DNA from 3 places in the Staphylococcus epidermidis genome. Region 3 is predicted to be linked to each of the others. Evidence: riboswitches for the same ligand, from Rfam matches in the RefSeq annotation. Region 3 holds a riboswitch; each other region holds the start of a gene.
What was found. A riboswitch is a leader RNA that binds a small molecule or an ion and turns the genes downstream of it on or off. The one in region 3 is predicted to bind thiamine pyrophosphate.
Positions count from the first base shown of each region.

Region 1: linked by a shared signal. The riboswitch ahead of FNL83_RS10820 (3-oxoacyl-ACP reductase) and the one ahead of FNL83_RS01065 (ABC transporter substrate-binding protein) in region 3 are both predicted to bind thiamine pyrophosphate.
Region 2: linked by a shared signal. The riboswitch ahead of FNL83_RS08565 (ECF transporter S component) and the one ahead of FNL83_RS01065 (ABC transporter substrate-binding protein) in region 3 are both predicted to bind thiamine pyrophosphate.

Region 1 is NZ_AP019721.1:2,196,512-2,202,741, reverse strand. Features, by position in the region: gene FNL83_RS10835 (CDP-glycerol--poly(glycerophosphate) glycerophosphotransferase) at 1-1,325, shown strand, start outside; gene FNL83_RS10830 (HAD family hydrolase) at 1,694-2,389, shown strand; gene FNL83_RS10825 (NtaA/DmoA family FMN-dependent monooxygenase) at 2,478-3,782, opposite strand; gene FNL83_RS10820 (3-oxoacyl-ACP reductase) at 3,844-4,596, opposite strand; TPP riboswitch at 4,697-4,796, opposite strand; gene FNL83_RS10815 (deoxynucleoside kinase) at 4,951-5,613, opposite strand; gene FNL83_RS10810 (deoxynucleoside kinase) at 5,606-6,223, opposite strand.
Region 2 is NZ_AP019721.1:1,766,433-1,772,662, forward strand. Features, by position in the region: gene FNL83_RS08560 (oleate hydratase) at 1-1,366, opposite strand, end outside; TPP riboswitch at 1,702-1,804, shown strand; gene FNL83_RS08565 (ECF transporter S component) at 1,889-2,464, shown strand; gene FNL83_RS08570 (ABC transporter ATP-binding protein) at 2,478-3,881, shown strand; gene FNL83_RS08575 (energy-coupling factor transporter transmembrane component T family protein) at 3,874-4,680, shown strand; gene purD (phosphoribosylamine--glycine ligase) at 4,813-6,054, opposite strand; gene purH (bifunctional phosphoribosylaminoimidazolecarboxamide formyltransferase/IMP cyclohydrolase) at 6,080-6,230, opposite strand, start outside.
Region 3 is NZ_AP019721.1:215,407-221,636, forward strand. Features, by position in the region: gene FNL83_RS01055 (MepB family protein) at 1-204, shown strand, start outside; gene rarD (EamA family transporter RarD) at 339-1,241, shown strand; gene FNL83_RS01065 (ABC transporter substrate-binding protein) at 1,349-2,260, opposite strand; TPP riboswitch at 2,317-2,418, opposite strand; gene FNL83_RS01070 (anion permease) at 2,633-4,051, opposite strand; gene lpdA (dihydrolipoyl dehydrogenase) at 4,376-5,728, shown strand; gene FNL83_RS01080 (thiamine pyrophosphate-dependent dehydrogenase E1 component subunit alpha) at 5,770-6,230, shown strand, end outside.

The DNA of each region.
Region 1 (6,230 bases), 440 kb from region 3:
TAAAAAAGTATGGTAAAAGTTTCCAAAGATATAATAACAAAGAGATTAAATCTTACGTCATTGTTCCGGCAATATCCCAAGAAATTAATGAGTTTATTTTTAAAGTTCAATATAAATCTGAAATAAAGAAAATAAGTAAACTTAAGCAATTATCATACATATTACATAAAGCTTTGAGGAAAATTAGCTTCAATGTGAGAGATAAAATATATTTGTCGGTATTTAACATTTCCAAAACAGTATATAAGAATAATAAAAATCATGTTTTGTTTACATCAGATTCTAGAGCAAATATGTCAGGAAATTTTAAATTTATATACGAAGAAATGCTTAAACAACAATTGGACAAAAAACTTGTCATTCATTCTATTTTTAAACCTAATATAGCAAATAGGAGATCGTTTATTGATAAATTAAAATTTCCATATTTTTTAGGAAAATCTAAATATATCTTGGTTGATGATTATCATCCGATGATATATAAACTTCAATTTAGAGAAAACCAAGAAATAGTTCAAGTATGGCATGCTGTGGGTGCTTTTAAGACTGTAGGATTTAGTAGAACTGGGAAAAAAGGAGGACCTTTCATAGACTCTATTGGACATAGGAATTATAGTAAAGCTTATGTTTCGTCAAATAATGATATTCTTTACTATGCTGAAGCTTTTGGAATTGAAGAACATAGGGTTATTCCAACAGGTGTTCCACGTACGGATGTTTTGTTCGATGAATCTTATAAAACACGCATTAAACAAAGTTTAGAAACAAAATTACCAATTATAAAAAATAAAAAAGTCATTCTTTTTGCACCTACATTTAGAGGAAATGGACATCGCACAGCACACTATCCTTTCTTTAAAATTAATTTTGCAAGATTAGCTAGTTATTGTGAAGAACATCAAGCTACTGTTCTGTTTAAAATGCATCCTTTTGTTAGAAATAAATTAAATATCCCAGCAATTTATAGTAAATATTTTTTAGATATTTCAAATTACCGCGAAGTAAATGATGTATTGTTCATTACGGATATTTTAATCTCTGATTATTCTTCTTTAATCTATGAATTTTCAGTTTTTAAAAAACCAATGCTTTTTTATGCTTTTGATTTGGAAGATTATATTTACACGAGAGATTTTTATGAACCTTATGAAACCTTTGTTCCTGGTAAAATAGTGAAAACTTTTGATGAGCTTATTTTAGCTTTAGAAAATAATGATTTTGAATTAGAAAAGGTGAAGCCGTTTTTAAATAAAAATTTTAAATATAAAGATGGTAAATCAAGTGAACGATTAGTTAAAGATTTATTTAACAAATTTTTTCAGTAAAAGAATTTAAATTTTCTAATTTATGATAATTGTAACAATGGGTAAATAATAAGTTAAAAAATTTATATCATAGTGAAGCAACTCTTAAACTAGTCATGTATTGTAAATTTTCAAAGTATAGTTAAGTCATTTCATTTTTAGTAAGTTCTAGATTAGTGATGTACAATACGTATTATGAATAGAGTCTTTTAAAGAATATATTAATTAATAAAAGCACCTAAAGAAAAATAGCGTTTTTAATTTTGAATCCAATTTTAGTTTTAATACTTAAACAAAATTCAATTTCCTATAATTGTTATGCAAACTATAATACAATAGTTTATATAACTATAATTAATATAAAAATCATTTTCAGGAGAGAATTAAAAGTGGAATGGATATTATTTGATAAAGATGGTACATTGATTGAGTTTGACAGTAGTTGGGAAAAAATTGGCGTACGTCTCGTTGATCAACTTTTAGAAACCTTTCCAGTACATGACAAGGAAGCGGCACATCGCCAATTAGGTATTATCGATAAAAAAATTAAACCAGATTCTGTTATGGGATCAGGTTCATTAGGTGAAATTATAGAGTCTTTTAATGGTGTAACAGGTAAAGAAACTTCAGATTGGACAAGGGATACGAGTCAGGAACTCATTGATTCAAGAGTGCCTGAAAACAATTGGATTGATGGTGTACAAGAAACTATTCAAGCTCTTAGAAATGAAGGATATCACATAGGCATAGTAACAAGTGATACTAAAAAAGGAGTCGATCAATTTCTGGAGGAAACGCAAACTAGAAATCTCTTTGATTTAGTAATTTCTACAGAAACACATGCAGAAGAAAAACCACATCCTAAAGTGTTAGATCCACTATTTAATGCTTTTGATGTTGAACCGGGACAGGTAGCAATAGTAGGAGATACGGCCAACGATATGAAAACCGCGATTAATGCTAATTTAGGATTAGGTATCGGTGTGCTAACAGGCGTGGCTAAAAAAGAGGAACTCTACGACGCAGATGTCATCATAAACAGTGCAAAAGATGTTAAACAAGTTATAGAACAATACGGAAAATAAAATTTTTAAATTGAGTAAGACGTAGATGTGTGAGTTGATTCGCACGTCTACGTCTTTTTCTTTTAATAATACATAAAAATCATCGGTTTTATGAGTTGAGATTTAATAATGTACGTAGTGTAGGTTGATTATAAGAATTTTTAAATAAAGAACGACGTTGTAGTTCTGGTATAATGTATTTTACAAAATCTTCAAGGCTATGGGGTAATGAAGGTGGCATCAGATTAAAGCCGTCTGCAACGCCTTCATTAAACCAGTGCTCCATCTCATCCACTATCTCCTCAGGTGTACCTATAAGAGTAAGATGACCACCACCGGCACTTAGGTAACCTAATAATTCTCTTACAGTTGGTTGTTTATCTTTTATAATTGCTAAAACTGTTTCATATCGACCAATCGGACCTTTGAAATTTTCAACGGGAGGTAAGGGAGGAACTGGTTCATCTAATTCCCAATCTGAACAATCTTGTTGAACAAAAAAACTGAGTTGCTTTAAAGCATCTTCAATGGGTAACTTTTGATCAAGTTCTGCTTTTTTTGATAATGCTTTTTCATGGGTTTCACCTACATACGTTACTAAACCAGGGAAAATTTTAATTTTTCTATCTGGATGGTGAGTTTTAGATATAGCATCAGACAATTTCTTTTTATAACTACGTGCTTGCTTAATATCCCATGAAACAGAGTAAACAGCATCAGCATATTTTGCTGCTAATGCAATACCTTCTTTTGACGCACCGGCTTGCATAGATACTGGTTTACCTTGAGGACTTTGTGGTGTTGTATGTGGTCCTCGTACTTGAAAATAGTCCCCCTCATGATAAAAAGGTTTAATATCTTTAGACTCAATAATTTTGTTGTTGTTTTTATCTGGTACATAAGATGCAGTTGACCAAGAAGTGAATAGCTTATTCATTACCGATGCAAATTCATCTGCTTTTTTGTAGCGCTCATGTCTTTCCGGTAAGTATTGAAGACTGTGATTTTGGGCTTCAATATCTGTCATGGATGTGACCAAATTCCAACCTACACGGCCATGAGATAAGTAGTCTAGACTTAATAATTGACGAGAAGCGGTGAATGGATTTGAAAATGTACTCGATATTGTTGGCACTAATCCTATATGCGATGTAACTTGTGCAATAGCTGATAAGTTAATTATAGGATCAAACCAAAAAGCGGGCATAGTAGTATTATCACTCGCATTAAAGGCTTGATTGTCTGCAAAAAAGACGATATCCAAAAAGCCTTTCTCAGCTATTTGAGCTAAATGCTGATAATAAGATATGTTGCCGATATCCTCAATATTAGAATCTTTCATACGCCATGCCGCTTGATGATGACCACACCCATACAGTAACACACCTATGTTAAGAAAGTGATTATTTGTCATATGAACACCTCATTAATTATTATCTTTTTGTAAAAAATACACAACCGAAGAGTGTAAACGCTTAGTTCATTGTTAAACCACCGTCAACGGTAATATTTTGACCTGTCACGCCACGTGCTTCGTCTGAAGCGAGATATACAACCATATTGGCTACATCTTGAGGTGATGTTACTTTTCTAAGAGGTGTAGTTTGAGCAATTAAATCAAATACTTCAGGTGTAGTAACTGCACTTGCATCAGTCGTTTTGAGTAATCCTCCAGAAACAACATTTGCTGTGATACCATATTGTCCAAGTTCTGCAGCAATATTACGGGTAAAGCCGATGAGACCTGCCTTTGCTGTTGTATACTCATGATAAGGTACGACTGGATTTTGATACAAATTGGTTCCAATACTAATAATGCATCCACTTTGTTGTTCTATAAATTGTGGTATGACGCTTTGAGTCACATTAAATGCTCCTTTTAAAGTACCATTAAGTTGTTGTTGATAATCTTCCCAAGTTAAATCTTCAAACGATTTTTGCTGATTTGGATCAAATTTAAAACCAACAAGTGCATTATTGATTACTATATCTATTTTTCCAAAATGTTGTGTGGCAGTTTGAATCATTTGATTCACATCGTTTCTGTCTGTCACATCAGCTTGAATAGCTATAGCCTTACTTTGATTATAATTTCTAATTAATTTTTCAGCTTTATCCTTATTTTGTTTGTAATTAACAACAACATTGTAGCCTTTTTCTAGTAAAGTTATTGCAATTTTAGCGCCTAATCCACGACTACTTCCCGTGATAATTGCAGTTTTTTTCATCTTCATGCCCCCAATATTTTTATTTGTATAAGAAAAAATGCACAACCTTCATGAGAAAAGTTGTGCATCCAAATCAATATATAAAGACAGAATGATAATTAGATGAGATTCAACACTTTCCTCCGCTAGTATAAGCTAGTTCAGGTTCAAAGGGTTTGGATGATATCCATCTCAGTTAAAAAACACCCCTAGTGCATATAATTCACTTATAGTACAAACATAGAATTTTTATAAAATATTGTCAACATTCTTAATAATAGCTATATCTGTTATTTTAATATTGAAGTAAAAAGTATATGAAATAGCTTGTGAAAGTATACAAATATAAGCTCTAATTTTCTACAATTGGATATATTATCTTGTATCCACTTGTCGGTATGCTTTAATAACTTGAGCAATTTTATCAATGACTGGATCAAGGGAGTCTAAATCTTCGTGTATGTCATATTCATTAATATTAAGTCGAACAACAGGACATGCATTAAAATTGTTAATCCAATTTTCATACCGTTTAAATAGTTTTCTCCAATATTCTGGATCTGTATTGATTTCCATGTCACGTCCACGCTGTTGAATACGATCAATTACTTCATCATAATCACATTCTAGATAAATTAGAACATCAGGCTTTGGAAAATAAGGTGTCATGACCATTGCATTAAATAATTCGTAATACGTGTGATAGTCGTCAGCACTCATTGTTCCTTGTTCTTCATGCATTTTTGCAAAAATATCTACATCCTCATAAATTGAACGATCTTGAACGAAACCTCCACCATACTCAAACATGCGTTTTTGTTCCTTAAAACGTTCAGCAAGAAAGTAAATTTGAAGATGAAAGCTCCAACGTTCAAAATTATGATAAAATTTATCTAAATAAGGATTATGGTCTACATTCTCAAAGGAAGTTTTAAAATTTAACTTATCAGCAAGTGCTTGTGTTAACGTAGATTTACCAACCCCTACAGTACCAGCAATGGTTATTACTGCATTTTGAGGAATACCATAATTATTCATCTTTATTTTCTCCAATCATAGGTTTTACTAAATTTAAAATATTTTGGTAATCGTAATCATTTTTAACGAAATCTTGTTGTGACGTATCAATTCGAATGACATTTGCACCGTCATTCTTTAATGATTCATAATAAGCAAGATAATCTTTTTTTAAAGTAAGTAAATAGTCATCTTCTATATGAGATTCAAAGCTACGATTACGTTGTGCAATTCTTGATTTTAATACATTTAAATCAGCATCTAAAAAGATAATTGTATTTGGCATTTCGATATCTTCAGTTAAAATATCAAAAATACGACTGAATTTATCAAATTCTTTAGCATCTAAAGTATTTTTAGCAAAAATTTTATTTTTATGAATATGATAATCGCTAACTATACCTTGATTTAGCGACTCAATATCTCTAATCTGTTTATATCTGTTACATAAAAAGAACATTTCAGTTTGAAAACTCCATTTTTCTATATCATCATAAAAATCAGATAGAAATGGATTTTCATCAACAATTTCTTTCTCTTCATAAAAACCAAACGTCTTGCTTAATCGGTGAGCAAGAGAGGATTTACCAACACCTATAGGTCCTTCGATTGCAATAAATGGTTTATTCATAATCACT
Region 2 (6,230 bases), 870 kb from region 3:
ATTGAGCTAATTCAACAATTTCCTCTTGTGGAACACCCATATGATATAACCATTCTTGACAGATTTCACTACCAGTACATTCCGTGATTGGTTTTTTAATGAAGTCTCCTTTTTCGTCAGAGTATAATGCGTAAATCCATACACTAACTTGATTTTTAGGTTGTTTCTTAAATTGTTGCTGACGGTTCACTGTAAAACTAAGTTGCCAACTCGAATTAGCGACAGAAATGATACCGCCTGTGACTGTCCGACCTGATAAAACATCTCTTTTACATAATTGTTCGATATATGAGATTATTTTTTTATTATCTGTTGTTGCCGTTGCTGATACGAACCAACTTTTAGCTGGAATGTGATCACAGAATTTCTCAGGTCTTCCGAATTCAGGACTTTGATTAGCTAAGTTTTTCCATAATGTCCAACTACCACCTAAAGAATGTGTTATAGGAGCAGGGTGGTCATTATCACCATAGGTTGAACTTTCGGTAATACTTCCATTAGTAACAAATACCAAGTCATTAACTGTCAACGGGATAGATTCTTCTTTATCATCTCTAGTTAAAATGATTTCTCTAGCAATTTTAGTAGATGGTGTTGCATCAACTAAAATATTATTCACTTGTACTCCAAATTCAAAGTTCACGCTATGTGATTTTAGATATTCTATCATCGGTAATACTAAAGATTCATATTGATTATACTTAGTAAATTTTAATGCACTAAAATCTGCTAAACCACCAATATGATGCACAAAACGCATAAGATATCTACGCATCTCCATCGCTGAATGCCATGGCTCGAATGCAAACATTGTTTTCCAATAAAGCCAAAAATTAGAATTTAAAAAGTCTCTTGAAAAGACATCAGTGATTTTAACATCGTCTAAATCTTCTTCTTTCATCAAACATAAATTTAAAATTTCTTTAATTGCTTTTTTTGTTAATGTAAAATCACCATCAGTATCAATACGCTTACCTCCACTTTCAATCGCTCTACATTTAGAATAATTAGGGTCTTCTTTATTTAACCAATAAAACTCGTCTAACACAGAAGCATTAGTTTGCTCAAGTGATGGTATACTTCTGAATAAATCCCATAAGCATTCAAAATGATTTTCCATTTCTCTGCCACCACGTACTACATAGCCATGATGCTCCATATTGATGCCATCTAAACTTCCTCCTGAGATATCTAACTCTTCTAAAATATGGATATTCTCGCCTTTCATTTGTCCATCTCTAATTAAAAAACATGCTGCAGCTAAAGAAGCTAATCCAGCCCCTATCAAATAGGCTGATTTATTATCAACATTTTCAGGTTTTTTAGGCCGAGCAAACGCTTCATAATTACTATTTGTATAATACATAGAAACATCACTCCAATTAGATAAAGTTTGAAAATCTATATGATATCGCTTTCAATTGTATTTTACTCCTCTTTGTGTAATAAAACAAACAATTGGTTATTTTTTAATTTAGTTTACTTAAAACTATACTAATCATTTTTATTTAGCTATTTTTAATATCAAATTAAAGACTGGTTAGAAAAATTTAAATCATTAATTCTATAAATTTTACTTCGATACACATTTATTGCAATTCATCTCTAAAATAGTAAATATATTTCTCATTTAAATAACAATACTCGAAAGAACCTTGACAATATATGATAAAAATCATACATTTAAGTTAATTAAATAATTGAACGCACTAGGGGTGTATTCTTTACTGAGATGAGGCCAACCTCAAACCCTTCGAACCTGATCTAGCTAGTTACTAGCGTAGGAAAGTGTTGTTATACATCTAATCTAACGGATTATGATTAGATGTAACTTCTGACGCACAACTTTCCTAGAGAAGGTTGTGCGTTTTTTAGGAGGATGTTTTTTATGTCAAAAGGTTTGAAACTATCTGAAATTCTTGTGACAGTTTTAATTTCAGTAGTATTTGCCATCATTTATAACTTATGGTGGTTTGTTTACAATATTGTACAAGTTGCGGGTATTCACTTAGAACAACTTACATATGGTGTATGGTTTATGGCAGCAGTCGTTTGTTACTTAATCATTCCTAAGCCAGGTATAGCATTATTAGCAGAAATCGCAGCTGGAGCTGGTGAAACGATTGTTATGGGAAAATTTGATATACCTACTATCATATATGCGATATTACAGGGATTGGCTTGTGAAATTATATTTGCTATTTTTAAATACAAATCACGTTCTGCTGCTGTAGCAATGCTTGCTGGGTTAGCAACTGCTTTAATCTCTTTCCCAGTGGATTACTTCTATGGTTACTTAAACGAAGTTGCTGGATGGAACTTACTACTATTTATAGTTTTCCGTTCAATTAGCGGAATTGTATTAGCTGGTTTAGTTTCATACTGGATTGTCAAAGCATTAGATAAAACCGGTGTAACTAAATTCTTTAGACCAGCATCACAACAAGATTACGATAACCTATAAGGGGATTTTTTAATTGTTACGTGTTAAAAATTTACGTTTAAAGTATCCGAATGGTGATAGGAAAATATTCGATAACTTAAATCTTGAGATTAAAAATAAAGAAAAAGTGCTTTTACTCGGTCCTTCCGGATCAGGTAAAAGCACATTACTTAATGTATTAAGTGGAATAGTACCTAATTTAATTGAACTTCCGATGAAATATGATGAATTGAATATTGATCATGATAGTGGCGTTATATTTCAAGATCCAGATAATCAATTTTGTATGCCAAAAGTATATGAAGAACTTGCATTTGTTTTAGAAAATAGAAATATTCCTAGAAGTGAGATGGATCAAGAAATCGAAAACGCACTAAAGTCTGTAGACCTTAATGTTACTCATAAAACATATGTCAACAATCTAAGTGGCGGCATGAAACAGAAGTTAGCTATTGTTGAAACAATACTACAAAAATCAAAGACACTTTTTTTAGATGAGCCTACTGCAATGCTCGACGTGAAAGCAACTGAAGATTTATGGAAGAAATTAATCAATCTTTGGAAAGATCAAACAGTTTTAATTGTTGAGCATAAGGTTGAACATATTTGGCAACATGTTGACCGCGTGTTGTTATTAAATTATGATGGTGAAATTGTTGCTGACGACACCCCAGAACAAATCTTAGATCATTATGAAGCGTTATTAACTGAATATGGAGTTTGGCACCCTAGAGCATGGCACAGTGCACCACGCCCCATCCCATTACCTAATCAAACAAAGAACCTCTTATTTCATTTTGACGACGGGCAAATTATTAGAGGTAAAAAGACACTTTTTTCATCCAAGGAGCTTAAACTGTATTCAGGTGAATGGTTAACAATCACTGGTAAAAATGGTGCTGGTAAAACCTCTTTACTAGAAGCTATGTTACAACTGATTAAATATGAAGGTGACATGTTTTATCGCGATCAATTATTATCTAAAATTAAACAAGCGGCAAAGCATATGTATTTGGTATATCAGAACCCTGAATTACAATTTATTACTAATTCTGTTTATGATGAAGTGTATATTCATTATAATCACTTAGATCCTAAGCATGCGAATGATGAAACCATGGATCTGTTAAAATTATTACATTTAGATCAAGTTAAGGATCATCATCCTTTTGAAATATCAACAGGTCAAAAGCGTCGTTTAAGTGTTGCAACAGCATTAAGTTCAAAGGCAGAGATTATTTTACTAGATGAACCAACATTCGGTCTAGATAGTCATAATACATTTCAACTTATTAAGTTATTTCAAGAACGCGTTAATCAAGGTCAAACAATTATCATGGTGACACATGATCCAGAAATTATTAAACGATATCCAACAAGACGATTACGCGTGGAAGATGGGTGTCTTAAAGAAATGGAAGGTGAACACATTGTTTGAAAGATGGAAAAAACGCCACACCTTCGTTGATGATGTAAATATTATTACTAAGTTACTTTTAGGTATCGCATTATTCTTTTTCATTATATTTATCCATAACTTCGACTTTATGATTTATATCGTCATATTAATGTTTATGTTCTTACTTTTATTTAACGGTACAGAATTTAAAATAACGGCAATATTTATATTAGTTACAACCCTCTTTGCCTTGATGTCATCATTATTTATGATTTTATATGGTGATGGAGAACATATGCTTGTAAAATTTGGTATTTTGCAAATAAGTACAGAAAGTATTGTACGAGGTCTTCATCTATCTATGAGAACAATTACCGTTTCAATGTTTGGTATACTAATCGCATTGACTTCACAAATTGTAATGATTTTTTATAGTTTAATGCAACATTTAAAGGTAAAGCCAAAGTTTGCTTATGCTTTTATGGCAGCGATTAGAATGGTTCCACTTATAATAAGTTCTCTTATTCAATTAAGACGTTCCCTAAAAATGCGTTATCAAATGATAGATGCATCTAACTATAAAGGAATCAAGCGTCTTAATCATTTAGTCATACCTTTATTAAGTCAAAATATTCGACGTGCACATCAACTTTCAGTTGCAATGGAGTCTAAAGGTTTTAAAGATGGTCCGAGAACATACTACTATCGGGTAACATTTTCATATAAAGATATCGTATTTATTGCTTGTATATTAATTATCATTACTTTGTCATTTGTCTTATCATCATACCTTCCAATTACTGGTATTCATGATGTCCGTTTTGGACAATTAGACTAATAATCATACACCAAATATTTAATTAAAAGTAAATATTCATTTTATTCCAATGTAAATAGAAATCATAAAAAATGTCCTTCGTTGATCTTATCCAATCAACGAAGGACTTTATTTCAAATTGAACAACCAATTTTACTTAGTGATGGCTTTATTCCCAATATCATTACGATAAAAAAGATTATCACTTTTTATTTGTCGTGCATGTTCATATGCATTTGCTTGTGCTTTTTCAACTGTTGGACCTTCCCCTATAGCTAGGATAACTCTTCCACCAGAATTCACAAAACATTGACCTTCTTTCTTTAATCCACTCACATAATAATGAGAATCTAGATTAAAACCACTTATTTCATGCCCTTTTTCATATGAACCAGGGTATCCTTTAGATGCTAGCATTACTCCTACAACAGCTTCATCTTTCCAGTTAAAATGAATGGGTTGGCAATTTTCCAAATCGATAATGAGTTGCATTAAGTCACTTTCTAAACGTGTTAATAATACTTGTGCTTCAGGATCACCAAAACGTGCATTAAATTCAATAACTTTAGGTCCATCTTTTGTTAAAATTGCACCAATATATAGTAATCCGAAGAAGTCATGACCTTCTTGTGCCATAGCTTTAGCAATAGGTTGAGCAATCTCCTTATTGGTTTGTTCAAGAACAGATGCATCAATGTGGGGTACAGGGCAATATGCGCCCATCCCACCAGTATTTGGTCCTTGATCATTATCAAATGCTCGCTTATGATCTTGAGCAATACAGTCGAAAGGAACCGCATAATCTCCATTTACAAAAGTCATTAAAGAAAACTCTTCTCCTTCTAAATAACTTTCGAAAACGACTTTCCCTTTTTCTTCTTGATAAATTTTTTTGACCCCATCTAATGCGTCTTCTCTCGTAAAAGCAATAATAACCCCTTTACCTGCTGCTAAACCGTCTTTCTTTATTACGATTGGTAAATCACAAGTTTCAACATATTGCAACGCCTCGTTACGTGAACTTACTTCTTTATATTCTGCTGTAGGAATACGATATTTGTCCATTAATTGCTTGGCAAATAATTTTGAACCTTCAATTTGAGCGGCATCTTGTCCTGGACCAAACACTTTAATATTTGCATTTCTTAATAAATCAGCTAACCCATCTATTAAAGGTTGTTCAGGCCCAATGATTACCCAATCAATTGCGTTATGCTGAGCAAAATGTAAAATAGCTTGATGATCTGATTCAGCAATTTCACTGTGCACTTCAGCAATATTGACCATTGCATCATTTCCTGGAATCGCGTAAACCTTATCTACAATTGGAGATTGATTGATTTTAGAAGCTAATGCATGTTCACGTCCACCAGCTCCAACTATTAAAACTTTCAATAGATTACCCCTTTCTTTTCAAAAATTAATGTTTAAAATGACGCATACCTGTCATAACCATTGTAATGCCATATTTATTAGCCATATCAATGGAATCTTGATCTTTAATTGAACCACCTGGTTGAATAATTGCCTTAATACCATGTTCGGCAGCATATTCAACTGTATCTCCCATT
Region 3 (6,230 bases):
CCAAAACATGTACTTTTTCATAAAGGTATTTTAAGAAATCATGCATCTAAAGGGAAAATGGCTTTTCGAGTGTATCCTACATGGGAGAAAGATTTAAATCGTGTCGCTCACAAGACACAAGAGTGGCAAAAACAATACTTTATAGATATGTCTCAAACAATTGATGTACCAAGTATTAAACGTGCTTATTTTAATGAAGATTGATTATAAAATCAAAAGCTGTACACAAACAGATATGTGTAAATATTGCTGTTTTATTAGTAAATTTGATTACATAACTGTCAATGAGTTGGAATGAGTCTCATTTTTTAATCATTTATATTGAGGGAGGGTTAATGGTGTCTTCGGAGTATAAAAAAGGAATATTTTTAGCTTTAGGTGCTTATATTTTATGGGGGATTTTACCCATATATTGGCGTTTAATTGATGAAATAGGCGCTTTTGAAATTTTGGCATTCCGTATTATTTTTTCAGTGATATTTATGATTTTTGTGCTCATTATAGGAAAAAATCAACGGAACGCTTTTTTTAGAGATGTTAATCAGTTGGTATCGCATCCCGTGCAACTTATTGCCATCATAGTTGCAGGGTATGTTATTACCGTGAATTGGGGGACATTTATTTGGGCAGTATCTAATGGTCACGTGCTACAATCTAGCTTAGGTTACTACATTAACCCACTAGTGAGTATCGTCTTGGCGCTTATATTTTTAAAAGAGAGATTTAATAAATTCGAATGGTTAGCCATCATTTTTGCACTAGTAGGCGTACTTTATATGACAATAAAAATCGGTGAATTTCCATTTATTTCACTTCTGTTAGCATTTTCTTTTGGTATTTATGGTTTACTAAAAAAGATTGTGCATATCGATGCGATAAGTAGCATCACTATTGAATGTATTGTTACTGCACCAGCCGGTTTAATCTATGTTATTTACCTATGGCAGCAACAACACATAACATTTGGATTAAATATATCATCATTTTGGCTACTATTTTCAGGTGCAATTACAGCAATACCATTGATTCTGTTCTCAGCAGGTGCTAAGCGAATTCCATTATCGTTAACTGGCTTCATTCAATATGTAGGGCCGACAATCATGTTTATCTTAGGTATCTTTGTCTTTAAAGAGCCATTTAATACTGATCAATTGATTACCTTTATTTTTATATGGATAGGTATTGTGTTATATAGTATTTCTCAATATGTTCAAATTAAGAAAAACCCAGTTGTAAAATAGTAAAATAAATATACCTTCACTTTATTTGATGTACATTCTCTAAATTAGATATTGATTCTAACTATTGATGTGTACATTAACGTTTAAATAGAGTGAAGGTGTATTTTTTATTTTGTATATCGACTGAATAGTAGTTGATTTGTAAAATATAAAGTTGGGTTAATCGTGTCTTTAATATCATTGACTTCTTTAAGCCACAACTGTAAATCATTGTAGTAGTCGGAACTCATAGACAAATCATTTGTAAAACATTTAGCTGTTGCTTCAATTGTATCTTTGTTTAATTGGTTAGAGATATCAGTTTGAGTATACGTTGAGTAAATTTCAATTGCACTTTCTAAATGATGATTGATGTAATGAATGGCCTTTTGAATGACTTTCAGAAACTTTTTAAGTTTGACCTCACTCGTATTTAATACTTCAGGTGTAGTAATGAAAATGAGTTGACAAAAATCGGGTACATTATAATTTTTAAGTGGAAAATAATCTACATTAAGTCCTTGATTTCTAGCTTCAAGAATTTCAAAATTTTCGAAAATGAGTGTAGCAGCATCAGCTTTATCAGTTAAAAGTGCATCAGTATGATAAAAGCTATGATTAACTGGTGTGATGTCACCCTCTTTATATGTGCCACCATCTGCTTCAATCATCGTTTTAGCCATGGCAATACCACCTGGACCGGGAGCGCCAGGATATTGAAGCCGTTTACCGATTAAATCTTTGGGGCGAGCGATATTTTTATCTTTGTTATACATAATACCTCCGTTAGTGTGAAGATATCTCGCAAACCCGATGACGTTTTGTTCTTTAGCTCTATCTTGAACCAGATGAATAGGTTCAGTAATCGCGATATCCATTGAACCATTTTCAATCTCGTCTAGTGCGTCAAAGTGTTCCTTTGGTTCAATCATCTCAATTTCTAATGATTCTTCTTTAAACCAACCTTTTTCGATACCTAAGATTAACAGCATATGATCAGGATTTAAAAACCATTCTAAACCTACTGTTAATTTGTCCATAAAAAAATTCCTCCATCCATTTAATTATTGCGTAAAAAAGTGAATGAAGAAACAGTTATCAATATTGCTCACTTTCCTACGCCGGTGCTAACCAACAGGTTCAAGGGTTGAAAGTAGACTTTCTCTCAGCAAATTGAATTGCACCCCTAGTGATACTAGTTAATCTATGTACAGAATAACATAGTTGAATTGAATAAAAAGTGAAATGAATATAGTAAATATTAATCTTGGGAGTATGATGCAAAAAAATAAAAAGTGAAATGAATATAGTAAATATTAATCTTGGGAGTATGATGCAAAAAAATAAGCTAACGTTTCAAACGTTAGCTTACAATATATTTGATGAACTGAAGTTTAATTAAAATTCTAACTTTACATCATACCAATGAGTTTCATCCATAGTGAACCTACACCAATCCAAATAATAAAATAGACTATACCAAGTACAATATTCATAGTCCACCAGCGCTTTTGTGTAACATAGCCAGCTGCGTATAATATGGGCGCTGGTCCACTACTATAGTGTGTTGTTGATGCCAGTAAGTTACCAAAGAACCCTAACATTAATGCACTGAATAATGGCGGTGCACCCGAAGCGACTGCAACACCGAGTAACGCGGCGTACATGGCGCTGACATGTGCTGTTGCACTTGCGAATAAATAATGTGAGTAGAAATAAAACAAGATGAGTAAAACTAAAACGATAGGCCAACTAAAGCCATTCAAACCTTGAGCAATGAGTTTGCTTAACCATGGGATAAAGCCTAACTTGTTTAATTGTTCTGCCATTAATACAAGAACTGAGAACCAAACGAGTGTATTCCATGCTCCTGTTTCATTTAAAATATCTGACCACGCTAATACACCTGTTAATAATAACAATGCTAAAGCAATAAATGCAGTGAGCGTGGCATCAACATTAATGAAGCTTCCTAATACCCACAAAGCCAATGCTATGATAAAGATGCCAACCATCAATTTTTCGGCTATAGACATATGTCCCATTTCTTCTAGTTGTTCAGTAGCCCATTTTTTAGCGTTAGGCGTTTCTTTAACAGTTGGTGGGTATAATTTATAAATAATGAAAGGGACAACGATGAGGGAAATCAATCCGGGTATAATAGCAGCAACAAACCAATTCATCCATGTAATTTGAACGTGTGCCGTTTTTTCAGCTAAACTTTGTGCTATAGGGTTACCGGCCATAGCTGTTAAAAACATAGCTGAAGTAATTAAATTACCTTGGAACTCAGTAAAGATTAAAAACGCACCCATTTTTCTCTCAGAACCATCTCTCGGCGATGAACCAAATGACTCTGACAAGGACTTAATGATTGGAAACATAATACCACCAGCACGTGCTGTATTACTTGGCGTAGCAGGAGATAAGATAAGATCAACACCAACAAGTGAATAAGCCAAACCAAGCGTTTTCTTTCCAAATAATTTAACGAATTGCAGAGCAATACGTCGACCTAGCCCTGTTTTTACAAATCCTCTTGAAATGAAAAAGGCCATTGCAATAAGCCAAATACTACTATTACCGAAGCCTTGAACGGCAGTTTTTGTATCAACAATTCCAACCAAAATCATGATTGTAAAACCAATGATTGATACTGCACCTATAGTCATAGGTTGGGTAATACAAGCAATGATGGTTGACACAAAAATAGCAAACATAAACCAAGCTTGATCATTTAAGGCATCTGGTTTAATAGGCGTCAATGCCCAGATAATTAAACCAACGACAATAGGTAGAATAAACTTACGATATTTAACAGTACTTCCCACGACACCATCTTCCTTTACCTAAATCTTTTTTACATTTTAATCATAGTCTTATCACACGCTGATGTACAGGTCTTTTTATAATCGTACAACGTTCAAACATCATTACTTTTTTAAATCAGTTTAAGAGTTAGATAAACAGTAATTTATAAAGTTTATAAAGTATTAATAATTAACAACATACAATTGTTTGAAAACTCAAAATACTTGAAGTAGAATGGAATCGAAGGAATAAGAAAGCGCTTACAAATGTAAAATTTCTTATTCCTCATGCAAATGAAATTGGGATGGCACAACGTACTATTGGTGAAAGGAGGCATTTATTATATGAGTAAATCATATGACTTAATCGTAATAGGAGCTGGACCTGGTGGCTATGTAGCTGCAATACGTGGTGCGCAACTTGGTAAAAATGTTGCAGTCATTGAAAAAAATAATGCTGGAGGCACGTGCTTAAATGTAGGTTGCATCCCCTCTAAAACGTTGTTAGAACACGGCGAGAAAGCACACAGCATACGAGTTGCAAACGATTGGGGAATCACAACGAAAGACTTAAAAATTGATTTTACTCAATTTGTCCAACGAAAAAAGAAAGTTGTACAAACACTTACGGGTGGCGTGAAGCAGTTGTTAAAGAAAAATAAAGTTACTTATATTGAAGGGGAAGCACGAATTTCTAAAAACTTAAAAGTGGACGTTAATAATGAAACGTATCAAGCGAAAGATATAATTTTAGCAACTGGCAGTCAGCCGTTCATTCCACCAATTGATGGGTTAGATCAAGTCAATTATGAAACAACCGATACATTTTTCGATTTAGAGAAGCTACCAAAACAGTTAGCGGTTATCGGTGGGGGTGTGATTGCAACAGAACTCGCATCCTCAATGGCTGATCTTGGAGTTAGAGTTACGATAATAGAAGTTGCAGATGACATTTTATTAACTGAAATCAACGAAACTAGAGAAATGTTAAAAGCACATTTAGATAATCAAGGTATTAAGATACTGACGAAAGCAAAGATAAAACAAGTTAAGGAATCGAAAATAATATTAGATGGGCAAGATGATGTTAGCTTTGATACCCTTCTTGTTGCAACAGGTAGACAACCGAATACGCAAGTTGCAAAAGATTTAAATTTGGAAATGGATGGTAAATTCTTTAAAGTCAATGAACATTATGAAACGAGTCAAAAACATGTCTATGCTATAGGAGATTTAATTAAAGGATATCAACTTGCACATGCAGCAAGTGCACATGGCATTCATGTTGTCGAAACAATAATGAACAAACAGCCGTCACTTGTGCGTCAAGAAGATATTACGCGTTGTATATACACAAGACTGGAAGCAGCATCAGTTGGGTTATCAGAAGCGCAAGCTAAAGAGGCTGGTTATGATGTGAAAGTGACTCAATCAGCATTTCAAGGGAATGCAAAGGCGTTAATCAAAGGAGAAAATGAAGGATTTATTAAACTTGTCGTTGATAAAAAGTATGGAGAGGTTCTTGGTGCTTTTATTGTAGGACCACATGCTACAGATATAATTGGAGAACTTTTAAGTGTCAAAGCATCAGAGGGTACGATTCATGAACTTTCTCAAATTATTCAACCACACCCGGCTTTATTAGAAGCAATAGGTGAGAGTGCAGATGCATTTTTTGATTCTGCAATTCATATGTAGTTTTAAACTTTATGACCTATGAAAGATAGGAGGAATTGACAATGAAAATGGAAAAAGAACAAGCACATTGGATTTATAAAACGATGAACGAAATTCGATTTTTTGAAGAAAAGGTACACAAAATTTTTAGTGATGGTAGAATTCCAGGATTCGTACACTTATATGTAGGTGAAGAAGCTGTTGCAACAGGTGTTATGTCTCAATTAAATGATGATGACTATATTACAAGTACACACCGTGGTCATGGGCATGCGATTGCAAAAGGATGCGATTTAAATGGTATGATGGCAGAAATTATGGGTAAACGTGACGGATTAGGTCACGGTAAAGGTGGCTCAATGCATGTTGCAGAAATTGACAAAGGAATGCTCGGTGCGAATGGTATTGTCAGTGGTGGTTTTGGGTTAGCAATTGGTGCAAGTATTTCTATCATTAATCAAGGTAAAGATAATGTTGCCGTATGTTTCTTTGGTGATGGTGCTGCAAATGAAGGTAATTTCCA